Regions from separate parts of the Gottfriedia sp. ABJ_BB2_2 genome, predicted to be linked through region 2. Evidence: predicted binding sites of a transcription regulator. Region 2 holds the regulator's gene; the other holds the start of a gene.
What was found. Region 2 encodes LexA, which represses DNA repair genes until DNA is damaged. Its sites were predicted from a motif close to CGAACATATGTTCG; they were not measured.

Region 1: the regulator LexA is predicted to act here: its motif matches at 4,038-4,051, upstream of ACX6U0_RS19920 (Y-family DNA polymerase).

What each region holds. Positions count from the first base shown of each region.
Region 1 covers NZ_JBVFKR010000014.1:43,836-55,374, reverse strand. Annotated here, with positions in the region: gene ACX6U0_RS19940 (M15 family metallopeptidase) at 1-350, shown strand, start outside; gene ACX6U0_RS19935 (geobacillin-26 family protein) at 999-1,718, shown strand; gene ACX6U0_RS19930 (hypothetical protein) at 1,760-1,915, opposite strand; gene ACX6U0_RS19925 (YolD-like family protein) at 2,413-2,745, opposite strand; gene ACX6U0_RS19920 (Y-family DNA polymerase) at 2,742-4,016, opposite strand; gene ACX6U0_RS19915 (DNA/RNA non-specific endonuclease) at 4,317-5,315, shown strand; gene ACX6U0_RS19910 (hypothetical protein) at 5,601-6,014, shown strand; gene ACX6U0_RS19905 (nucleotide pyrophosphohydrolase) at 6,260-6,598, shown strand; gene ACX6U0_RS19900 (DNA/RNA helicase domain-containing protein) at 6,602-8,347, shown strand; gene ACX6U0_RS19895 (HNH endonuclease) at 8,620-9,723, shown strand; gene ade (adenine deaminase) at 10,112-11,539, shown strand, end outside.
Region 2 covers NZ_JBVFKR010000001.1:573,934-585,472, forward strand. Annotated here, with positions in the region: gene ACX6U0_RS03045 (ABC transporter ATP-binding protein) at 1-1,214, opposite strand, end outside; gene ACX6U0_RS03050 (ABC transporter transmembrane domain-containing protein) at 1,215-2,966, opposite strand; gene ACX6U0_RS03055 (glycoside hydrolase domain-containing protein) at 3,127-3,915, opposite strand; gene ACX6U0_RS03060 (YneF family protein) at 4,146-4,361, opposite strand; gene sirA (sporulation inhibitor of replication protein SirA) at 4,442-4,879, opposite strand; gene tkt (transketolase) at 5,020-7,023, opposite strand; gene ACX6U0_RS03075 (DUF896 domain-containing protein) at 7,163-7,402, opposite strand; gene ACX6U0_RS03080 (YneB family resolvase-like protein) at 7,463-8,119, opposite strand; gene lexA (transcriptional repressor LexA) at 8,260-8,907, shown strand; gene ACX6U0_RS03090 (GyrI-like domain-containing protein) at 8,992-9,618, shown strand; gene ACX6U0_RS03095 (hypothetical protein) at 9,745-10,188, opposite strand; gene ACX6U0_RS03100 (GNAT family N-acetyltransferase) at 10,406-10,930, shown strand; gene ACX6U0_RS03105 (GNAT family N-acetyltransferase) at 11,430-11,539, opposite strand, start outside.

The DNA.
Region 1 (11,539 bases), on a different contig from region 2:
TTGCTAGGAAATTAAATATTACATGGGGCGGTACATGGGAAAAAGATAAGACCGATAAACCTCATTTTGAAGTAAGTAATAATTGGATTGCACCTAAACTTACGAATATAGTTTCTAAGCCTAATAAGGTTACATTATCCATTGCAACAGACATAGTTCCATATCCAGGCAAGGCTTTAAAATTCGGTAGTAAAGGTAGAGATGTAGAACGAATTCAAAGAGCTATAAAAGCGACAGTTACAGGTGTTTTTGATGTAAAAACTAAAGAAGCGGTTATTGATTATCAAAAACTTAAAGATTTAGTTTCAGACGGAATTGTGGGTCAAATAACTTGGAGTATGTTATTTTAAAAAAAGCCCTGTGTCCAAGGTTGTTCTGACCCAAAAAAGTTAGACAAAAAAGTTAGGCAGCTTCTAGAACCTGAGTTCGGTATCTACTGGACTTAGGACTTTAAAAAATATTGTAAATTCATAACTTAATAGTTTTGACTACTAAAGTTTAACTAAAGGCTTTCCCATTCTATATGCAGAACATTATTCAAAATAAAGAGAAGTAAAGAGTAAAAGTTTTTCTACAATTCCTTATTATATCAGTGACGTATAAGAAACTGTATAAAATGAGAAAAAAGCCATTCCCTTTTAGTTCAAGGAATTGGCTTTTTTAACTTTCTCTAACAATGTTTATGTAAACTAGATTTATATGTGATATACATGAGAAATTCAAAGCGATTAAATTCAATTATATGTGAAGAAGTAACAATGCATAAAATTTGGAATTTGTAAATTGGGAAAATTTTACAACGTTTTAAAACGGGCATATATTACTAAAAGGGTTTATTTTTCTATGTTTGAAGCGTTTTTGGGTTCATTTTTCATATCTATTTTTTTGTTTTTTACGACAAAAACGCTCATTTTTTTCCCAATACACATATTAATTTTACTATGATAGCATTCTATTATACCGGTATAAATTAATAATGAAAAAAAGGGGAAGTTTTAATGAAAAAGAAAATAACAATCACTTCTGCGATGGCTGCAACAATTTTATTTAGTTCAATAACACCAACTATTCAAGCACTTGCTGATACTAAAGAACCTTCTTCAGAAGTTACTATTCAAAATGATAATGTACAGGCAAAAACATTAAAAGATAATAAATATTTAAAAGAAGTTGAAACTAGGGATGATAAAAATATTTACCGTTCTACTTTTAATAAACAAACAAATAGTATTGAAATTAAAACGTTAGATTTAAATGGAACTCTATTAAACACAGAAACATTTAATAATCCAACAACTAATTCGAATGTCCAAATGGCAGCTGCATCGAGTACTCCTATTGCCCAAAAAGTACCTTACGATAATTATTACTACCGCATTTATAGTTATAATTCTACTTTTATTTGGTTAATTCAAATATTTAATAAAGCTGCTTTAAACCCTACAGAAAATTCAAAAACGAGTGGACCATTAAAAGAATTCAAATCTTCTGTAGATGCGTTTTCTGCTAATAAAAACCAATTAGTTGCAAAAGTTGGCGGAGGTATTTTAACTGCGATCGCAGCTTTATGGTTAACACCAGACCTTACTTTTACAAAATTTGCGGCTCTTTTATTATCAGCAGGTGCTGGAATATATGCTTACTCAGAAGGAAAAGCAGTTTTTGATGCATATACAGATTCTAAACTTGCTTACCAAGCTGTAAAAAACGCTATGTAACAAAAAAAAGACTATCATTAGATAGTCTTTTTTTTGTTTATTCAAAGAATAATTCTCCATAAAAATGATAAAGGATACCCAAACGCTACTATAAACACACCCGTAATAACCCATCTATATTTTTGATTTTTTAGTTTTAAGTTTAAAACAATTAAACCTATTAAAAATAAAAGTGTTACTCCATACGTTTCAATCATATTTTTCTCCTTTTTACTCTTGGATTTTAAATTTTATGCATTTCGAATATAATTACCATTTCTTTCCTAATATATATATCATAGAACGTTTGATTTCAAATGTATATACTTTACATTATATATTTAAGTTAATATGCGATTTTAAATAAAAGTAATTAGGTCTATGTGATAATTTAGGAAGATAGAATCTAATCATCTGTTAGCGATAAAGCGATTATAGATATAAGTTAATTAATGCTATCCACTTTATTAAATCACATTGAATAATATCTATGATCATTTTTATTGCCGATAAGCGTATTTATGTAATCTAAATCTTAGTATTGATTCTTCAATTTCACTTGCGGTAGTTACTTAAGTTTTTAAAGTCGATTTCCAATCGTGGAAGTCGACCTTTTTTAATCCTCTATATTGAACGGTATAAAAACTTTATTGTATTGTTAACCAGGTACAGATTAATTGGTTATACCGGATAGTTCGAAGTTAAATTCGAGTCATTAAAGCTTATAAACATCAGCAATAATATTAAGTGGAAGTAAGTAATTAATTTCCTTTAAATGGATTATTCCACTGATTGCATCAATCTTTTTAATTTTGCCAACCTTAGTCTCATATCTTCCATTTTTCCAATAATCAAATGCAATTTCTTCATCATTTTCAATTGCCTCTGAAATTATAAAGTTAATCCTTTCCTGTTCTGTTTCATCAAGAATTGGTTTAGGTACTTTATTTTGGTCATCGATAATATTCCTAACTCCAGCAAATTGTTGAGGAATACTTGCAAAAGGCTGCCATTTAATAATCCCACGTCCCATACTTCTCTGTGTCACGCTAAATGACCTCCAATTTTATTATTATTTGCTCGAATTGTACTGTGAGCAGTAAAGCTACAAGCTCTTAATAAGCTATTTTTACCGTACTTTCGCCTAATTGAGTCCATAGCTCCAGTGAGTTTCTGGTCTTTTTGTTTCTTTATTGGATCAGTAAAAAATGAAATTTGTTCTGATTCAACATTTACAAAGTTTTTTAAGGCAATTGATATCGTTCGTATTGGTTCTTTGTTATAACATTGTTCAAGTATATTAAGACATACTATATAGAAATCCTTAGTTAGATTCGTTGGTTCTTCAATTGTAACTGACTTTGAAAAGCCTCCAATACCAGAGCTGTACCCAATACCAAAATGGATTGTTCTAGCTTGATGATTGTTACTTCTTAATCGATAACAAACTTCTTCTAATTGTTCTAGGATTAAAGTTTTAATCTCATGTGATTGATAGTCACGTAATAACACCTGACTTTTACCAATGCTCTTATCTTTTGGTTTATAATTCTTCATCTCTCCGATTTTTGAAAAATCTATTCCGTTGGAATGTAGGTGTAGTTCTGTTCCCATTACATTCCCAAATTGCTTAATTAAAACCTCTTTTGGGTAACAAGCTAATTCTCCTATAGTTGAAATTCCTAAACGATTTAATTTTTGTTCTGTTTTTTTTGCAATACCCCAGAATTTACTAAGGGGATTAATTTTCCACATTTTTTTCTCCACATCTTCAAATGACCACATTGCAATTCCGCTTGGAGATTTTTTTGCTTCTACGTCCATACATATTTTAGACATTAACAAATTTGGTCCGATGCCAATAGAACAAGAAAGACCAAAGTGTTCATAAATATCCTCTTTGATAGCATGTGCAAGTTCTAAAGGAGTTTTTTTATGCAGTTTTTCATATCCCTTCATGGAGAAGGCGAATTCATCTATGGAGTACTGCATGAAATCGCAGGGGGCGACGTATTTACTTAACATTAACTTAGTGATTTCATTTGATATTTTTACGTACAAGCCCATAGACGGATTTACGATATAAACGTCCTTCTGTCTTAATATTTCAAAATTACGACTTCCTGTTTTGATGCCTAACTTTTTCATTTCCGGTGTTGAAGCTAAGACCACCGAACCCTCTCTCTTTGTATCACCTACCACAGCTAATTTTGTTGTTAAAGGATCTAAACCCATTAAAATACAACTAATTGAAGCATAGAAAGACTTCATATCTATAAAAAATATCAAGTCATTAGGAAAGGTTGAACCGTCATACATATTTAAAACCTACCTTAAAATAGAATGTTTGTTCGTGAATAATTAAATTATAATACATATTATACACAAACACTTGTTCTTGTATACATGAATTTCATTAAAATGTAACAGTGTTTTAGAATGTTTGTTCTGTTTTGATTAGTAGATTATTTTTAAAATTCTCCTTATTGAGCTAAATGGCAGGATAGTTGCATATGGATTCAATACCAACGATAGATATATTCCAACAAAAGATTAAAATGTGTTATCGTTTAAATATGATTTGTCTAGAGGAGCAACATGAGAAAGGTGTGCAGAAGTGTGAACAAAAGAATATTTTTGATTTTATTTACTGTGATTTTACTATCTGTATTTGTGGGTTGTGGAAAAATCTCTGAACAGACTTCGTCAAAAAATGTGCAATCCCCAACCAGAACGGCTTCTAAGACTGTTGAAACCAATAAGAGTACATCCGCCGATGACACAGAAAAACCAACGAGTGAAAGTGAACCCAACAAAAGAGTACCAGCATCTAGCACTTTAAAGACAACAGGTAGAACGGACGGGTTTGATGACAGCAAATATACACTAATTGTAGTAGATGGCGGAGATATGTCAGGTTATAGAAAGCCGAGTGTCAGAGTTGATATCGGGTTTGGCGATAGGAAATATTGGGCTTTTACAAATGAATACGGACAGCTAATTCGTGTTGAGGCAAAAAATATAATACTCCAAAGCCCGAATACTGAACACGTTTTATCGTCTGGAAGATACTATTCAGATGAAGCAAAGGTTCCCGGTACAGAGAGACAAGAATTAGATGAAGGACATGTGATTGCTGACTCACTTGGGGGAGTATCTAACGCATATAACATTACTCCTCAAGACAGCATTCTTAATAGGCACGGCGATCAAGCCTATATGGAAAAAGTGATTCGAGATGCAGGTGGTTGTACAGATTTCGTAGCAGTGATTCAATATCCAAATACTCAGACGCAAATTCCTAACCATTATAAATTCACATACAAAATTCAGGGCAGATCCATTACAGATGAATTTGACAATGTAAACCCAGATGAAGTGAACAAAAATTTAAGGAAAACGACAGGTACGAGCAGTACGCCACCGAAAACAGATAATCTACCTGTAAACGAAACGGAAAATAGTAATGAAGATGTTAGTAAAGTTGATACCAATCATAACGGAAGTGTTACGATAGCTGAAGCTAAAGCTGCTGGCTTTAAAATGCCAATTAAGCGAAATTCATGGCTCTATAAATATATGGATGATCGAGATGGTGATGGCTTAGTAGGTGAATAAATGGGGGGATACGGCGATTCTTTTCTTCTTATTGAAGTAACGGAGCAGGTTTGTTCAATAAGAAATCACAAAGGGAATGAGCATTTTACTGTAAAATATGATTAGACTTAATGTTCTAATAAAAAAATTATACAAAAAAGGTGATGTACATTAGTTGAATTGTGTTCAACAGTAAAAAATTACGGCCTAACAGTTGCTTTATAATACCGATAAATAGGAATTTATCTGAAATGATTAAGTAAAAATAATGATGAGAATTGAGCTTCTGACAAGGAGGAGATAACTGTGTCAAAATTATTAAATGATATTTTGTCTGGAAGTAGTGACATAGCCAAAGATGCTATCAAAAATTATATCGACGATAAAGTCAATATTTCCATTACAAAAGAAAGAAACAATGGAATTGACATAACAACCGAAGTACTTATTGAAGCAGGTATTAAAGATGGTGTTATTATTAATCTTTTGGTGAAATATTGGGGGTTACTTGATGATGAAGCTAGGGACATATTAAGAGTTATAAAAACAATCGAGTATCCATACAAAGCATTAGCTTTCTACTTGAAAGAGCAAGGGTATACTACTAAAGGAGTTAAAGATTTTATGGTTGTGAATCATGTTCGTAATAAGCTGAGAAATAATCACGAATTATGGAAACTGACTCCGGACAAGTTAATGCAAAAGGTGAAGGAAACATAAATAATCGCGATAGTAGAACAAATTTTAGGAGTCGATGATCGACTCCTTTTTAAGTATTTGGCAGTTTAGTTCAATAATAACCGGTTTTCCTTTTTACGTTTTTATATAATATGTAATAATATTTATATGTAATAATTGAACAACCAAAGATAGGCAACCAAGAAAAACGAATATATTCCCTAAAAATCAGGTTTGAAAATTAAGTGACAAGCAAAAATTTCTGGAAGGTATGAAAGGAAATTACTATGAGTGAATCTATGAAGCGGATTAATGAATTTAGAGATGAGCGCAATTGGCGGCAATTTCATAATGAAAAAGACCTGGCCATTTCCATCTCCTTAGAAGCAAATGAATTATTGGAATTATTTCAATGGAAAACTCCAGAGGAAACGAAGAGAAATCCTGAGCGGCTCAAAGAAGAACTGGCAGATGTTCTTATTTACTCTTATATGATGGCTAATAATCTAGGCTTTGATATTGATGAAATCATCGCTGAAAAACTGATTAAAAATGCCCGGAAATATCCAGTTCCTAAAAGCTTTGGTCAAAAAAAGAAATATAATGAATTGGATGAGGTAGATTAAGCAATGGCTAAGTTTAACTGTATAACATTGAAAGTGAAAAATAGAGAATTGGAAGGTTTCGATAAACTTCGGCTGCCTGAACAAAATACTCTTAGAAACGGCAATGTCGTTTATATTTACAAAGGAACGAAGTCGAAAAAGATTTACATAGGACAAACGAAACGCTTTACTGAGCGGAATAAGCAGCACTATAATGGTCAAGAGGAAAAGTTCAATATAGCAGATTTCGACCAAGTAATTATTCTTATTTCATCCTATTTCAACGGTTCAGCATTAGATGATGTCGAAAGCCAGCTGATTACATATTTTATGGCCGACAATCCAAAATCTAAAAAGCAGCTGGTTCAATATGATAATGATGAGATTATTAATCGAACAAATGGTAACAGCGTGAATAACTACAGAGACCGAGAAAAGGTTGCTTCAGAAGTCATTTTGCCTTTTTGGGAAAAAGAGCTATACCCTAATGGGTGGGTAAGCACACCAACATTAGAGGAGCTACGCAATAGAGCATTGGTCAAATATAGCCCAATCAAAGAATTAACAGAACAGCAAATGGAGTTTCTAAAGCAGATTGAATCGAATCCTGATAAAAGCTTTGTGATAAATGGCGATGCAGGGACTGGCAAAACCGTATTGCTGACTCATTTGGTCGCTAAGTTGTTGAAAGATAAACCTAATCAGCGAATAGCAGTCGTTTTGCAACCTAATTGGATTAAAACGGCAAAGGATATATTTAGAGTTTATGGAATGAACAACAGTAACCTGACACTTGCTTCCTCGACAAAGCTGATTAATGCTGATCAAAATTATGATGTTGTAATTGTTGACGAATCTCATAAGCTTTCTAGAAAGTTCTCCAAGCAAATGGCATCTTTTAACAACGTTTATAAAGGAAGATTTGCTCAGGATGAGAACCACTTGGAGGCTTTAAAAAAGTTAGGTCGTCAAATCGTGTTAATGTATGACGTATTGCAAGCTATTCGTCCTGCCAATATAACACGCGCGAAATTCAATGAAGCAACAAAATACTTTGAAAAGAGATACTTAACAACGCAATTCAGAATTCAAGCTCCAGCGGGAAAGAACTATACATCAGAAGATTTCGTAAATGGCATAAAATATCTTTTATATAAGGATACAGGTCTATTAGATCAAACGAATTTTAACCCGAAATTTGATAGAGCCGTATTCCAAGATAGTGATGAAGATGCTTATTTTGGATATTTCGAATCTGAACCTTTAAAGAATTTGATTGACTGGGTAGAAGAAGACAGTAATTTCAATCCTGAACATATAAACCGTGTGCTAGGTGGATTAGTCGAACCTTGGAGGCAGGCTGATGGCAAAGACCCGTCAATCACTCATTGGCATGAAGGAGATATCAAACGAAGATGGAATTCCACTCAAGAAAACTGGGTTAATTCAGAGGATACCGATGCTGAAGAGCAGATTGGCTCAGTCTTTGCAGTTCAGGGAATCGATTTGAATAAAGTCGGCGTATTAGTAGGCGATGATCTACAAATCGACGAAAATGGTCGATTATTCGGCAATCCAGAGAATTTCCATAATGTCAACGGCAAATTCTCCAAAGAAGATGAAAGCTTGGAAAATGCACATGAGTTTACCTTATTTGTGTTGAATATTTACTATATTCTGATGACTAGAGGAATTGACGGGATTCGGCTGGGATTTTGGAAAAATGATGCATTTAAAAAGTATATGAAGGAAATATTGGAGATTAAATAGTACCTGAAACTTTGCAAGTTTCATAGCTGCTTATTTGCAGCTTTTTTATTTGATGTAATAGCAGTATAGTTCACTAAGGTCATATTAACATTTCAAAAATTATTATTCTTTAATAAAATATATTAGTCTATTATTAAAGTACAATATAATATTGGAAATTAGTCAATGGGACAAAAATTAATAATTGATTTTGATTTTTATCATTATCTGCTGTGTAAATTTGGTATAACTCTGAAGAAATATAAACCATTAAATTAAACGAGGTGCTTTCGATGGTAGTTTTTACGGAATTACGAAACTCCAATTTAATACCTGGAGAAATATATGAAGCTGGAACAACAGGGAGCTTTTTTAAAGATGAAGTAATTAGCAACATTTTTAAATTTAATAACCTAAAAGGTATTGGTAATCAAAGTGGAATACGTCGAACAATGATTGAAAATAATTCCTCTTTGAGGAATGAAGAAGCTTTTGTAATCATATTAGACACACAAAGAGATCCAGAATGGCCGAATATATATAATCGGTCAACTAAGTTACTGGAGTATTATGGTGATAATCAAGATCCCAAAAAACATTATTTAGATACAAAACAAAAGGGTAATGAAGCTTTTGAGAAATATTATCGCCGTAGTTATAGTAAATCAAAAGAACATATAGCCCCTTTCTTTTATTTTGAACGTTTAAATGGAAGAGATGCTCGATTTATTGGAATAGCAATACCTTATGTTGAAGGAATGCCAATAAATGAAGCTTTAGAATTACGTCAGTTCACAAAAGTAGGCGTAGGTAATTACGAAAACTACATTGCACATTTTACGGTTTTAGAAGTTCCTGTTTCTCGACAATGGTTGTACGATTTGAAAGTTGGCAAGATTGAAAGCGAATATATGCCAACTGCATGGAACAACTTTTTACAAACAAGAAAACTACCATCCACAAATGTAGATTCTTTAATTGGTCAGAATCAAAATAAAACCACTCCTCCTGAAAATACAGGTTATAGCATGACTGTATATCGAAAAACACAATCCAAATTTCGTAGCCAACTATTAGAACGTGAAACCGGATGCCAATTATGCAACCTATCCATATCTTCTTTATTGGTGGCAAGTCATATAGTACCTTGGTCAATTGCTGATGAATCTCAGAAAGTTGATATTAATAACGGACTATTACTATGCATCTCTCACGATGCATTATTTGATAAAGGTTTTATTAGCTTTGATGGAAACGGTCAAATAATTATATCAAAGGATATACCACACTCAGAGTTTAATCGGCTTCAAATCAATGAGCAAATGAACATCAAACTTCTTCCAGAACAAGAACAATATATGCGATTTCATCGTTCATCAATGCGAATAAGTAAATAAAAAAGGAGAATGTTCGAAATAGAACATTCTTTTTGTTGTTCAATTAACACATAAGTTAATTGGAATTGATATTATAAAATTATTAAAATCGAAAAGAAAAAAGATTTTATACAAAAAAGGTCACTATATGTGACCTTCTTTTATAAAACATCTGTCCAAAATATTCATTAAAACTTCCCCCAAATCCTCCCCCAACTTAGTGGGGGAGAATGCATTATTTTACAATGCAAATTTAATAGGATTTCCATTAAACCATTGATATATCAAGGTTTTAAGTGGTAATATGTTTAGAAATAAATTATAAAAAGAGTTTCTACCAAACTGCCGCATAGTTTGACTACGAGAGATATGACATAACATATTCTCTCCTAATTTTAGGAGGAGTAAAATGAACTTACATGAAATGAAAGCTTCTATAAAAGCTGAAAAAGCGGATTTTTTAATTATTAACGGAAAGATTCTGAATGTTTTTACAAAAGAAATAATTGAGGAATCTATTGCTGTGACAAACGGCATTATTGTGGGGATTGGTGACTACGAAGGAAATATAGTAATTGATGCAAAAGGGAAATACATTTCCTCAGGTTTTATCGATTCGCATGTTCATATAGAATCATCAATGGTTACCCCTAGCGAATATGCTAGAACTATTTTACCTCATGGCGTTACAACAGTTATCACTGATCCACATGAAATTGCAAATGTTTCAGGTGTAGATGGAATTCAATTTATGCTAGATGAATCTGAGCATTTACCACTAGATGTACGAGTCATGTTACCTTCGTGTGTACCTGCCACATCACTTGAACGAGGTGGAGCAGTTTTATACGCTGAACATTTAGAGGCATTTATGGAACATCCAAGAGTACTTGGTTTAGCCGAAGTAATGGACTATCCCTCAGTCATGTCAATGGAAAAACAAATGATAGAAAAAATACAATTAGCTCATAAATATCAAAAACCAATTGATGGTCATTTAGCTGGCCTTGGAAAAAATGAAATTAATACGTATGCTTATAGTGGGATACTAACAGACCATGAATGCACGAATGTAAACGAAGTAGTAGATAGACTGCGTGCAGGAATGTATGTTGCTTTAAGAGAAGGTTCTGCAGCTAGAAATTTAACTGATTTATTACCTGTTGTCAATGAACACAATGCTAACCGGATTATGTATTGCACAGACGATAAACATTTAGATGATCTATATAAAGAAGGCTCAATTGATTTTTGTATTCGTACAGCAATTGCTTTTGGTATTCACCCTATAACTGCTTACTCAATGGCAACTTTGAATCCCGCTCAATGTTATGGCTTAAACCAGAAAGGTGCAATCGCACCCGGTTATGAAGCAAATTTTGTTTTTATAAATGATTTAGAAAAAGTGGACATTACAGATGTATGGATTAAAGATCAATTTGTCGTTTCAGAACAGAAATTAATTGAGTCAACAGTACAAAAAGAATCTAATAATCACATTGCTACAACTATAAGTTTAGGTGATATTAGATTAGAAGATTTTGTCATCAATTGTGATGGAATGAGTTATGCGAACATTATTGAAATCAATCCAAAAAGTATTGTAACAAGCCACGTAGTAGAAAAAATAGTAAGCTCAGATGATCAACAATTTACTACTAATGTGAAAGAAAATTTATGTAAAATAGCTGTTATTGATCGATACCATTCTGAAAAAGAAATAGGATTAGGCATCGTTAAAGGTATAAATTTAAAGGAAGGTGCAATTGCAACTACGATTGCACATGATTCACATCAATTAATTGTTGCAGGAATGAACGATGAAGATATGTATTTG
Region 2 (11,539 bases):
ATTTCCCCATCTTTCACATCATAAAAGCGTAATAATAAGTTCATAATTGTCGACTTACCACTTCCAGTGTGCCCTACAAAAGCAACTGATTGCCCTGGTAAAACAGAAAAAGATAAATCATGAATGACATTATGAACACCATCATATGCAAAAGAAACATTTTTAAAATCAATGCTACCTTCTACTATTTTCGGCGAATTCGATCCTACTTGAACTGGTGCTTTTTGTTCTTCATCCATTAAATCAAACACCCTTGCAGAAGAAACTACTGCTTGTTGTAATAACGAAAGCTTCATCATCATTTGCGTAATTGGCTCAAAAAATCTTTCTAAATAACTAACAAATGCATAAACAGTTCCAATTTCAACAGGATTACTGAATGATGCAATCCCAAAAAAGCTTAGTACAAACATTATACCAATCGTGTAAATTAAATCAGTTGCTGGTCTTAAAAATAGTGAATCTAATCGGATTGTTTTAACCCCGGCTTGGTAATGTGATTCATTAACATGTTCAAATTCACTTTGAAGTCGCTTTTGTTGATTAAATGCTTGAATAATAGACATCCCTTGCAAATGCTCATTCAGTTTTGCATTTAAGTTACTTAATTGCCCTCTTGTTTCCATAAAAAACGGAAAACTCTTCTTTCGGTATGTGAGGATTACAAAATAAACAATAAACACTAAACCTAAACAAATTGATGCAAGTTTTACATCTAAACTATACATCGCAATAATAATACCCACTAAAAAGACAATTTGCTGAATAAATGTTGCTAAAACACTTACGTAAAAATCCTTGATTGCTTCAGTATCGTTCGTAATTCTAGATACTATGCTTCCAATTGGTGTTTTATCAAAGAATGAAAATGCCAACGAATGAACATGTTCATAAACCTTCATTCGAATATCTTGAACTACTTTAAACGCAATTTGTTGAAACATTAATAATTGAAGATAAGATAATATAATTTTTCCAATCATTAATACTACATACACTGAAAACAGCATAAGAATTGTATCTTTTGGAAAGTATTGTTTCATTAAATGATCGTCTAAAAATCTTTTAACTAAAATTGGCCCATACATTTCACAAGCAGTTGCAAGGAATAGAAATACAAATGCGAAGAAAAGTAGAACTTTATATTTTTTTAAAAATGAAAGTAACCGAAATAAGTCTTTCTTTTGTCTTGAAATATCAATCTCTTGTTCCATTTATCTCCCTCCTTGCGAAACAAGTTCTTCCAATTGCTGTCTTTCAAACATTTCCTTATACCAACCATCAATTTGAACTAATTCTTCATGTTTACCACGCTGAATGATCTTACCTTCATCTAATACAATGATTACATCACTATGCATAACAGCACTCATGCGATGAGAAGTAATAAAGGTTGTTTTGCCATCACGTTCATCTTTTAATGAACGAAGTATCTTCTCTTCTGTTTTTGCATCAACCGCTGATAAACAATCATCTAAAATTAAAATGTTTGGATTTTTAATTAATGATCGAGCAATTGAAATCCTTTGTTTTTGTCCACCAGAAAGTGAAACACCTCGTTCTCCAACCACTGTTTGATAACCTTCTGGAAAATCTAATATATCATTGTGAATATTTGCTATTTCTGTAGCTTTATAAACATCTTCATCCGTTGCATTTGTAAAACTAAAAGCAATATTTTCTTTCACCGTACTCGAAAATAAAAAATGTTCTTGAGGTACATATCCAATATGCTCTCTTAAGGCATGTAAACTCACATTTTTAATATTCAAATCCCCAACAGAAATTCTTCCTTGGTTGACATCATATTCCCTTAATAATAATTTTAATAATGTTGTCTTACCTTGACCTGTTTTTCCAACAATTCCAATCGTTTGACCTTCTTTTACACGAAAATGGATATCACTTAGCTTAAAATTGGATTCTTCATTATATGTAAATGAATCAATTGAATAGTGAATTTCGCCCATATCAAGTTTTTGTAATGCTTGGTCAGAATCTTTAATTTCAGCTTCAATACTTAGTAAAGAGCGAATACGATCATAAGAAGCGCGACCTCTTTCAACAATATTGAATAACCAACCTATTGCAAGCATTGGCCAAATTAAAATACCCAAATATGTAACAAAAGTGATTAATTGTCCAATTGTAATGTCATCTGAAATGACTAATCTTGAACCATAAACAATTGAAATTAAGTATGAAATTGAAACGACAAGCATAATGGTTGGATCAAACAAAGCATCAATTCTTGCAACCTTCATATTGTTTTTAACAACTATGTCTGCTTGATTTTTAAAAGCACCAATATCTTCTTTAGCTTGACCTAAGCTTCTTATTACCTTTAAGCCACTCATACTTTCTTGTACTTTATTATTTAATTCTGAAAAAGCCTCTTGCGCTAAATGAAATCGTTGATGCAACAGCTTTCCATAGTATTGCGTTAAGATGGCCATGATTGGTAACGGTAATAGGCTAATTAATGTAAGTTTCCAACTAATTGAAACTGCCATCATAATTAACACAGATCCACCAAGTATAATCGAGTCAACGAAAGTTAAAATACCAGCACCTGCCGTTTCACGAACGGCCTGAACATCATTCGTTGCATGAGCCATTAAATCTCCAATACGATTTTTTTGATAAAAAGTTGGCGACATTCTAGTAAAATGATGATATAAATTATCTCTAAGTTGTTTAGCTAATTTTAATGAAGAGCCAAAAATTAATCTTCTCCATAAAAATCGAAATAAATAAAGTAGTAATCCATTTACGAAAATTAATCCTACCCAGAAGAATAATGTCTTGCCACTAAGTGATTTTTTTATCATTTCGTCGATTACATAACCAATAACCTTCGGAGGTAAAAGCTCTAATAATGCTACAATAATTAATAGAGATATACCCCAGATATAGCTTCTTTTTTCTTGTTTAAAAAACCATAATAAATCTTTAAAGACTGACATTTCCTCACCCCCGTTATGAACACATAGTTTGATTTTAACAAATATTATGAATACTTTACAGTTAAGGGTCAATTATAACATAAAAAATATTTGTAAATCTCAGGATTTTTAAAATGCACAAACAGTTCTCTGCTTGTGCATTTTAATAGAGATAGTTAAACTACCATAGATATTTGATTAATTCACCTTTAAATAAATTGGTATCAATATTACATTCACTTGCCTCTATACCATATTGCCAACCTAAGAGTTTTGAGTCACTTGGTCCACCAGCTGAAAATTCTGGTGCCTTTGTTTTTGTTGTTATACCCCGTTGTGGAAATGCAGACCATAAAATCGTTTCTATACCTAAAGTTTGATTTTCTTTTGCAGCTTGTTTATATGCCTTTGATAAATCTTGTTCATTGTCAAAAACACCATAGATCCCTGTAATATATCCAAGCTTTTTCATTTCATCGTAATACCCTTTTATGAACTCAGCATCGACTTCATATGTTGGTTCAATATCTGCAAAAATCGCAACTCCTTTTGGTACATCTAAACCCCTTGCTAGCTTCACCCCGACTTGTGCTTGCTTTACACCATTTTTGTAACCTGTTGCAGAAACAAATTGATTATTTATTAACAAGATTTTCATTTTGTTTGAATGCAAAAATGCTGCTTCTTCTTTTGTAATTCCCTTAGATACATCTTCTTTCGTGCCAAGATACCTACCCCAAATCTCAGGGGTTCCAAAACCTTTTTTCACACAAGATAATAATTGGTTCGTTGTATATGAAGCAGAATCCACTCCCCAATAAATGGATTTAGTAGAAGGAACTTTTTGCTCCTGCTTATCATGATTTCGAGACGAATCTTCTTTATTGCTCACTATTCCGAAGATTATAGAAAACAATAATACAACTGATACGAGAATAAAAATGATTGGTTTCCAATTCAAGCTACTCACTCCCCTTTTCAAAACATCCTATTCAAGAGTGAAAAGGAATGTTTGTGCTTCAGGGAAAGTGGAGTGAAATATAACTAGTTACATTCAACTAAAAAACCACTCTCCATTGGATTATTTCCAATGAAAAGCGGTTTTGGATTAGTTGTATGATTGATAAGACATTATCGCAGGTTAGAACTACTTACACAAGTTCTAATAAAAGCAATAAGATCTAGATACATAAAGACTAATTATTTTTGATTATTCATAGCCTTCATCATTTGATTAATTTTCTTTTGTGAAGGTTTTTGACCCATTTGTGCCATCATAACTTTTAACATTTGTTCATTGATTGGTGGATTTTTCTTTAGATAGTTCATTGTATATTGACGAGCTATGAAAAATCCAATCGCTACACCAGCAACTAATGCTAGTACTCCGACTAGAATATATAACCACATATTTATTGCTTCCTCCTTAAAATCATCTAGAACAATTTTACTAAAACAAACCTATTTATACAAGAGCATTATGCATTTTTATCTTATTAAATATACTTTTGGTACGCAATTGGTCGTAGCCAACCGAATCTTTCATCCTTAACATCTATTGCAAGAAACGTAGAGCGAAATTTCCTTAAGAGTTCAAAGAAGATCGTTTCAGCATCTAAGCAGCCATTTGCATACAAAATTAATTCACCTGGATTCATTTTTAGCTGCGCTTTCGCACCATCAGCTAGTTCTAGAAGATACTCTCCGGTTTCTTCATGAAAGTAGATTTGATAAGGATTATTTTTGCGAATAAATGTGTGTAGCTCAAATAAAGGTATTGGTTCTGTAATATATTGTAATTGTTTTTCAATTATTTTTCTCAGTTCTTTTGACGAGTAATAATATTCGTTCACTAGTTGATATATTTTATGCTCTCTACCATAAAATTCTATAGAAAGTGGTTCACTTATTAAATAAATTTTATATTCTCGCATAACTTGTCCACTCCTAACAACTATCAGTAAGGAAATTATATAAAATTCCACCTAAAATATTTGTCTTTTTAAGGAATAGAATATCAACTAGTTTTGTCGAATATTATTTTTTCGTTTACATTTTTAATTTATTTGACCTATTAGCCTAATACTTTTTTAGCAGCTTCAACAACATGATCTACAGTGAATCCAAACTTCTCCATTAATAATCCACCTGGAGCTGAAGCACCGAACGTATCAATCGCAAGTACTTCTCCTTCAAATCCAACATATTTATGCCATCCGAATGAAGAACCCATTTCAACAGCAACACGTTTTGTAACTTCTTTTGGAAGAACTGATTGCTTATATTCTTCAGATTGTTTCTCAAATAAATCCATAGAAGGCATTGATACAACTGAAGCCGAAATTCCCTCTGCTGCTAATTTTTCTTGTGCACCTACAGCTAATTGAACTTCACTACCAGCACCAATTAAAATTACATCCACTTTGTCTTGTTTAGCTGGTGAAATTACATAAGCACCTTTAGATACTTTCTCGTAAATATCAGATGTCGTACCTTCTAAAACAGGTAAATCTTGACGAGATAGAACTAACATTGTTGGTGTGTCTTTTGCCTCAACAGCAATTTTCCATGCAGCTGAACTTTCGTTTCCATCTGCTGGACGAATAACATTAATGTTTGGCATTGATCTAAATGAAGCTAATTGTTCTACTGGCTCATGTGTTGGTCCATCTTCACCAACAGCAATACTGTCATGTGTGAATACATAAGTTACAGGTAAGTTCATTAGAGCAGCAAGACGAATTGCTGGTTTTAAGTAATCAGAGAATACAAAGAAAGTAGCACCAAATACATTTAGTCCACCGTGAAGCGCCATTCCGTTTAATGCAGCTCCCATTGCAAATTCACGTACACCAAACCAAATATTACGACCATCATAGCTTTCTCTAGTAAAGTCACCTTTACCGTTCATATATGTTTTGTTTGAACCAGCTAAGTCAGCTGAACCACCGAAGAAGCTAGGTAATACGTTTGCAATTGCGTTGATTGCTTCACCTGATGAAGAACGAGTCGCAATTTTCTTACCTAATTCATATTTTGGAAGTGCATCTTCTAAATTAGTTGAAATGTTACCTTCAATTGCATTTTTTAATTGAGCTGCAAGTTCTGGATATTTTTCTTCATATTTAGCAAAAGTAGCGTTCCATTCTGCTTCTTTTTTCGCACCAGCTTCAACAATCACATTATTAAAGTGAGCATAAACTTCTTCTGGTACATGGAATGCATTTTCATATCCCCATGCATAAGCTTGCTTAGTTAAAATTGTTTCTTCCTTACCTAGTGGCTCACCATGAGATTTAGATTTACCTGATTTATTAGGAGAACCGTAACCAATCGTCGTTTTAACTTCAATTAAAGTTGGACGAGATAATTCTTGCTGAGCTTTTTGAACTGCAGCATTAATCTCATCTAAATTATTTCCATCTTCAACACGAATAACTTGCCAGCCATAGGCTTTATAACGATCTTCTACACTTTCAGAGAATGAGCGATTTAACTCTCCATCTAAAGAAATATCATTTGAATCGTAAAGAACGACTAATCTTCCTAAACCTAAGTGACCAGCTAATGAAGCTGCTTCAGCTGAAACACCTTCCATTAAATCTCCATCACCACAAATTGTATATGTAAAATGATCAACAACATTTAAATCTTCTTTATTATATGTACCTGCTAAATGACGTTCTGCTAATGCAATACCCACTGCCATTGAAATACCTTGTCCAAGAGGACCAGTTGTAGCTTCTACACCATGTGTATGTCCAAACTCTGGATGACCAGGCGTGTTACTACCCCATTGGCGGAAGTTTTTAATATCTTCAATTGTAACTTCATAACCTGATAAATGAAGCATGCTATATAGTAACATTGAACCATGACCTGCTGATAACACAAATCGGTCTCTGTTAAACCATTTTGCATTTTTTGGATTGTGATTCATAAATTTTGCAAATAATGCATATGCCATTGGTGCAGCACCCATTGGCATTCCAGGGTGACCTGAATTTGATTTTTCGATCGCATCAATTGATAATGTACGAATCGTATTAATTGCTAATTGTTCAATATTAGTAGACATAAATTTCGCTCCTTTAGTTTATTCATAAATATTATCATATAGTTTCGTATGATTTATTACAATAACTATCACTTAGTTTTAACAATTTTTAGAACTTCTTGTCATAAAATAGAAAAAAAGCAGAAATAAATATTTCCGCTTAGTGTAAATTCCTTTTTCGAATTGCTTTTGCAACTTTTAACTTTGCAGGTGTAATATCGTTACCTTTCTCGTCTACTATTTTAATAGAAGTTAATTCATCTACCATACGAGAACGAAAATCAGCTAAATATTCTTTTCTTAATTTTTCTTGCTCTATTTTTTCATCTGGAGTTAATCCATCAGTTTTAGACTTTTTTGATAATTCATTGATCCTATTTAAAGTTTTAGGTGAAACCATCTTACCTTCTCCTCTCATTGAATGATACGATTCAATTATCATATCTTACAATAAATTTGCTTAGCTTTCAATCCTTGATACTTCATCAATGTATTCATTATATCTTCTATTAACCGTTGCTTTAGAGACATCATAACCAAATCCTCTTAAAGTAGCTGCAATTTCCTCAAACGTTAAATTATTTTGACGTAAGCGAACAATCTCTGTAATTGGCAATTCTTTTTTCTCTCTTCCTCCGCCATTTATGCTACCTTTTAAGTTTCTCTCTGGTTTATAACCATTTTCAACAGCTTTTCTCATACCTCTTTTAATTTTCATATTATGTATTTTTCTTTGGTATTCTTCTACAATACTTAATATTTCAAGAACCATTTCATCACTTTCACTTAATTGAAATTCGCCATTTTGAGAAGATGTAAAAAGTCTAATTCCCTCTTTTTTTAGAAAGTGTAAAATGGCAATTCTAGCATGTCCACGACCAAGACGTGTTTCATCTTGAATAAGTATAGCGTCTATTTTATTTTCTTTAATGGTTTCAAATAATTCTATTAAACCTTCTCTTTCCACAACATAGCCGCTTGCTTGTTCGCTTATTGTTTTTAGAATACACATTCCCATCCGCTCACTTAAGTCAGACAGCTCAACTATTTGTCTATGTAGTGATGTTTCTTGTGAATCCTTTGCTGTACTTACTCTTGCATAGATAATTGCATTCATTAGCTGATACCCCCATACGAACATGAAAACTACTTTTCGAAAAAAACGAACTAACGTTTGTATATATTATCCTATCATGATATAATTAAAAAAATAAAGAGGAACGTATTATCTACTTTACAGGTAAGGGGGAAATTTACGTGAATAAGTTATCTAAAAGACAAGCTGAAATACTAGAGTATATTAAAGATGAAGTAAAAGTTAAAGGGTATCCACCATCAGTTCGAGAAATTGCTGAAGCTGTTGGACTAGCTTCTAGCTCTACTGTACATGGACATTTAGAAAGATTAGAACAAAAAGGATTTATCCGCCGAGACCCAACTAAGCCTCGTGCTATCGAAATTCTGGGAGACAGTAGCCCAGTAGTAAATGAAGCTCAAGCTGTTTACAGTGAAATATATAGCGACATTATGAATATTCCTGTGATTTGGAAAGTTACTGCCGGTATTCCTATTACTGCAGTTGAAAATGTTGAAGAATACTTTCCATTACCAACTAGTGTTGCACCTGCAAATGAACAAGTTTTCATGCTTCGAGTTGAAGGTGACAGTATGATGAATGCTGGGATTTTAAATGGAGATCTAGTAATTGTGAAAAAGCAATTTACTGCTGAAAATGGCGAAATTGTTGTAGCAATGACTGAAGATAGCGAAGCAACTGTTAAACGCTTCTATAAAGAAAGTGATCATTTCAGACTACAACCAGAAAATGACGCTCTACTTCCTATTTTACTAAAACAAGTATCAATTTTAGGTAAAGTAATTGGTGTATACCGTACATATCATTAATGAATTTGAAGGCAATGACATAAACTGTGATTGCCTTTTTATTATCTTTACATATTTCTAATTTTAAATAATAAGGGGTTTAAAATGAGTAAGTTTGAATGGAGAAAACATTTAAAAGAAGTTTATTTACCTAAAAACGATCCTGCCGTTATTGACGTACCATCGATGAAATATTTCACAATGAATGGAACTGGTAACCCGAATTCCGAACAGTTCACAAAGTATATTGAAGCTTTATATTCATTGTCCTATGCTGTAAGAATGATGCCAAAGAAAGGGTTTACACCCGATGGATATTATGAATATACAGTTTTTCCATTAGAAGGATTCTGGGATCTAGATGAACAAGGTAGGAAATTGAACTATTTAATTAAAGACCATCTCGTTTACAAACTAATGATTAGACAACCGGATTTTGTAACAGAAGAAGTTTTTGAGCTTGCCGTTAATAGTGTTAAAGAAAAAAAGTCTCAATTGGATATTGATAAGGTCTGTTTCGAAACGATAACAGAAGGACTATGTGTCCAAGCTATGCATAATGGAAGCTATGATCTTGAACCAGCAACTTTTGCTAAAATGGAAGAATTTTGTGCTCAAAACAACTTAGAAAGACTTGAAAAAACCCATAAGGAAATTTATATTTCTGATGCTCGAAAAACACCGCCTGAAAAATTAAAAACAGTTTTACGGTTTAATGTAAAGAAACTTTAATCTTAATTCAAAAAAATAAGAGCTTGGCGATCCAGGCTCTTTTGTTTTGATTTTTTTAATTCATGGAAATTATGACTTACTTAACTCCCCTAATAAATTTAATCAAGTTTGTGCGAATCATTAATGTTATTCAAAATTTTTTTTTGAAACATTTTTTTCTAAGTCTTCACGGAAAGCTACTGCTAAATAATTATCAATAATATTTCTAGTAATTGGAGATTGAAACACCTGACTATTATATGCACCATCTTTATATTCAATTATATCTATCGTTTTTTCTATATTCTCATTCGTAATATCATCAAAATACTTAACAAGAACTTCAATTAATGGTTCATCAATTTTAATTTCCAGCTCTCTATCGAAAAATACTACTTTTGTTGACGCAAATTCATCTATCAATATATCAAACTCACCATCAGCTGCTTCTATTTCTTTCTTTAAGGACACTTTCAAATCAGTAAAATAAGACTCGAATTTATTACAAAGTTTTGTATAGGCATGATTCTCTGATACTGTTTCTTTATAAATTTCTTTTGTTTTTAATATGAATTCCTTTTTAAAATCCATAACCTGCCCTCTCCTCCCCAAGTTTAATTGGAGTTTTTATATATTCTATTCATTTCACATAGATTAATAGAATAAAAGCAATAAAAGTTTTCTAAAAGTTTACTGTATTTCTAAATCTTCACAATAGAAAATAGCTCATAATAGGAGATTTGATAACTTTAGATGAATAATTAAAAAGGAATACATATTTTCAATAAAATTGAAAGGATCTTTTGTGATGACTATACTTTATGAATCTAAACGATTATCGATACGAACATTTGAAGATGAACATCTTGAAGCAACAAAGTTCTTTTGGGGTGATGACGATGTTATGGCCCTTTGCAGTGGTTCAACAACTGAGGAATTTTTATTTCAAATCATAATCGGATATCGTAAATGCCATGAAAAAACAGGTTTATCAGTTTATGCTGTGGAAGAAAAGATTTCTGGCAATATTATTGGTGCAGCAGGTTTTAATATATCTGGGAATCTCGACACAGTAGAATTAATTTACCATTTCAATAAAAACTCATGGGGAAAAGGATATGCAACTGAAGCAGTTAAAGCTTGCCTAGAACTTGCTAAACAACACGGTAGCGTCCATTTGATCACGGCTTCTGCAAACATTAAAAATGTTGGCTCCTTAAAAATCCTTGAAAAAGTAGGTTTTATTTATAAAGGAACAAAATACTTCGAAGACTCAAATCAAGATGAACCTTATTTTGAATACCCTATTGGAGATTTAAAAGAAAATAAGTAGACAAATCTACTTATTTTCTCAATTTGTTAAATAATACAAATGTCAAAATGGAAAATAAATGGTTATTGAACAATATAATGCTAAGAATCATGTTACTTATACCAGGTCTACAAATCCGCATGGTAAAAAATGAATTCAACTTTATTATTAAGTTTTGTAAAGGATGATATCTTTTTAAAATTAATAGTTAGAGGAAAGTTAAATCGAAAATCATTTTCTTATGAATAAGTTGATTGGAACGGATGTTGATCGACTCCTGTGGGAAGTGCGGGAAGGCTGAGACCCCGCAGGGGGCCCACAGGATGTGGGTCATGCATGCGTTACGACAGGACGTCGTGGTTTTAGCATGCCTACCTTTTTAGGAGGCTCAGGTCTCGCCCCTCGGAAAGCGAGCATCCTGTAGTGGAAATCAACATGATATTAATTTTTTCATTGACTAGTTTATATATCAACAAAGTCAGAAGATAAATTGACAAATCTACTTTTTTCTTTTTCCAATTTATTCATTCATTAGTCTTACATAAATAATTTCAGGATCCTCTACGTCCAAATTGTGAATAATCCCACTCTCTACATAACCTAATGCTTTAAATACTTCCTGCATTGGCA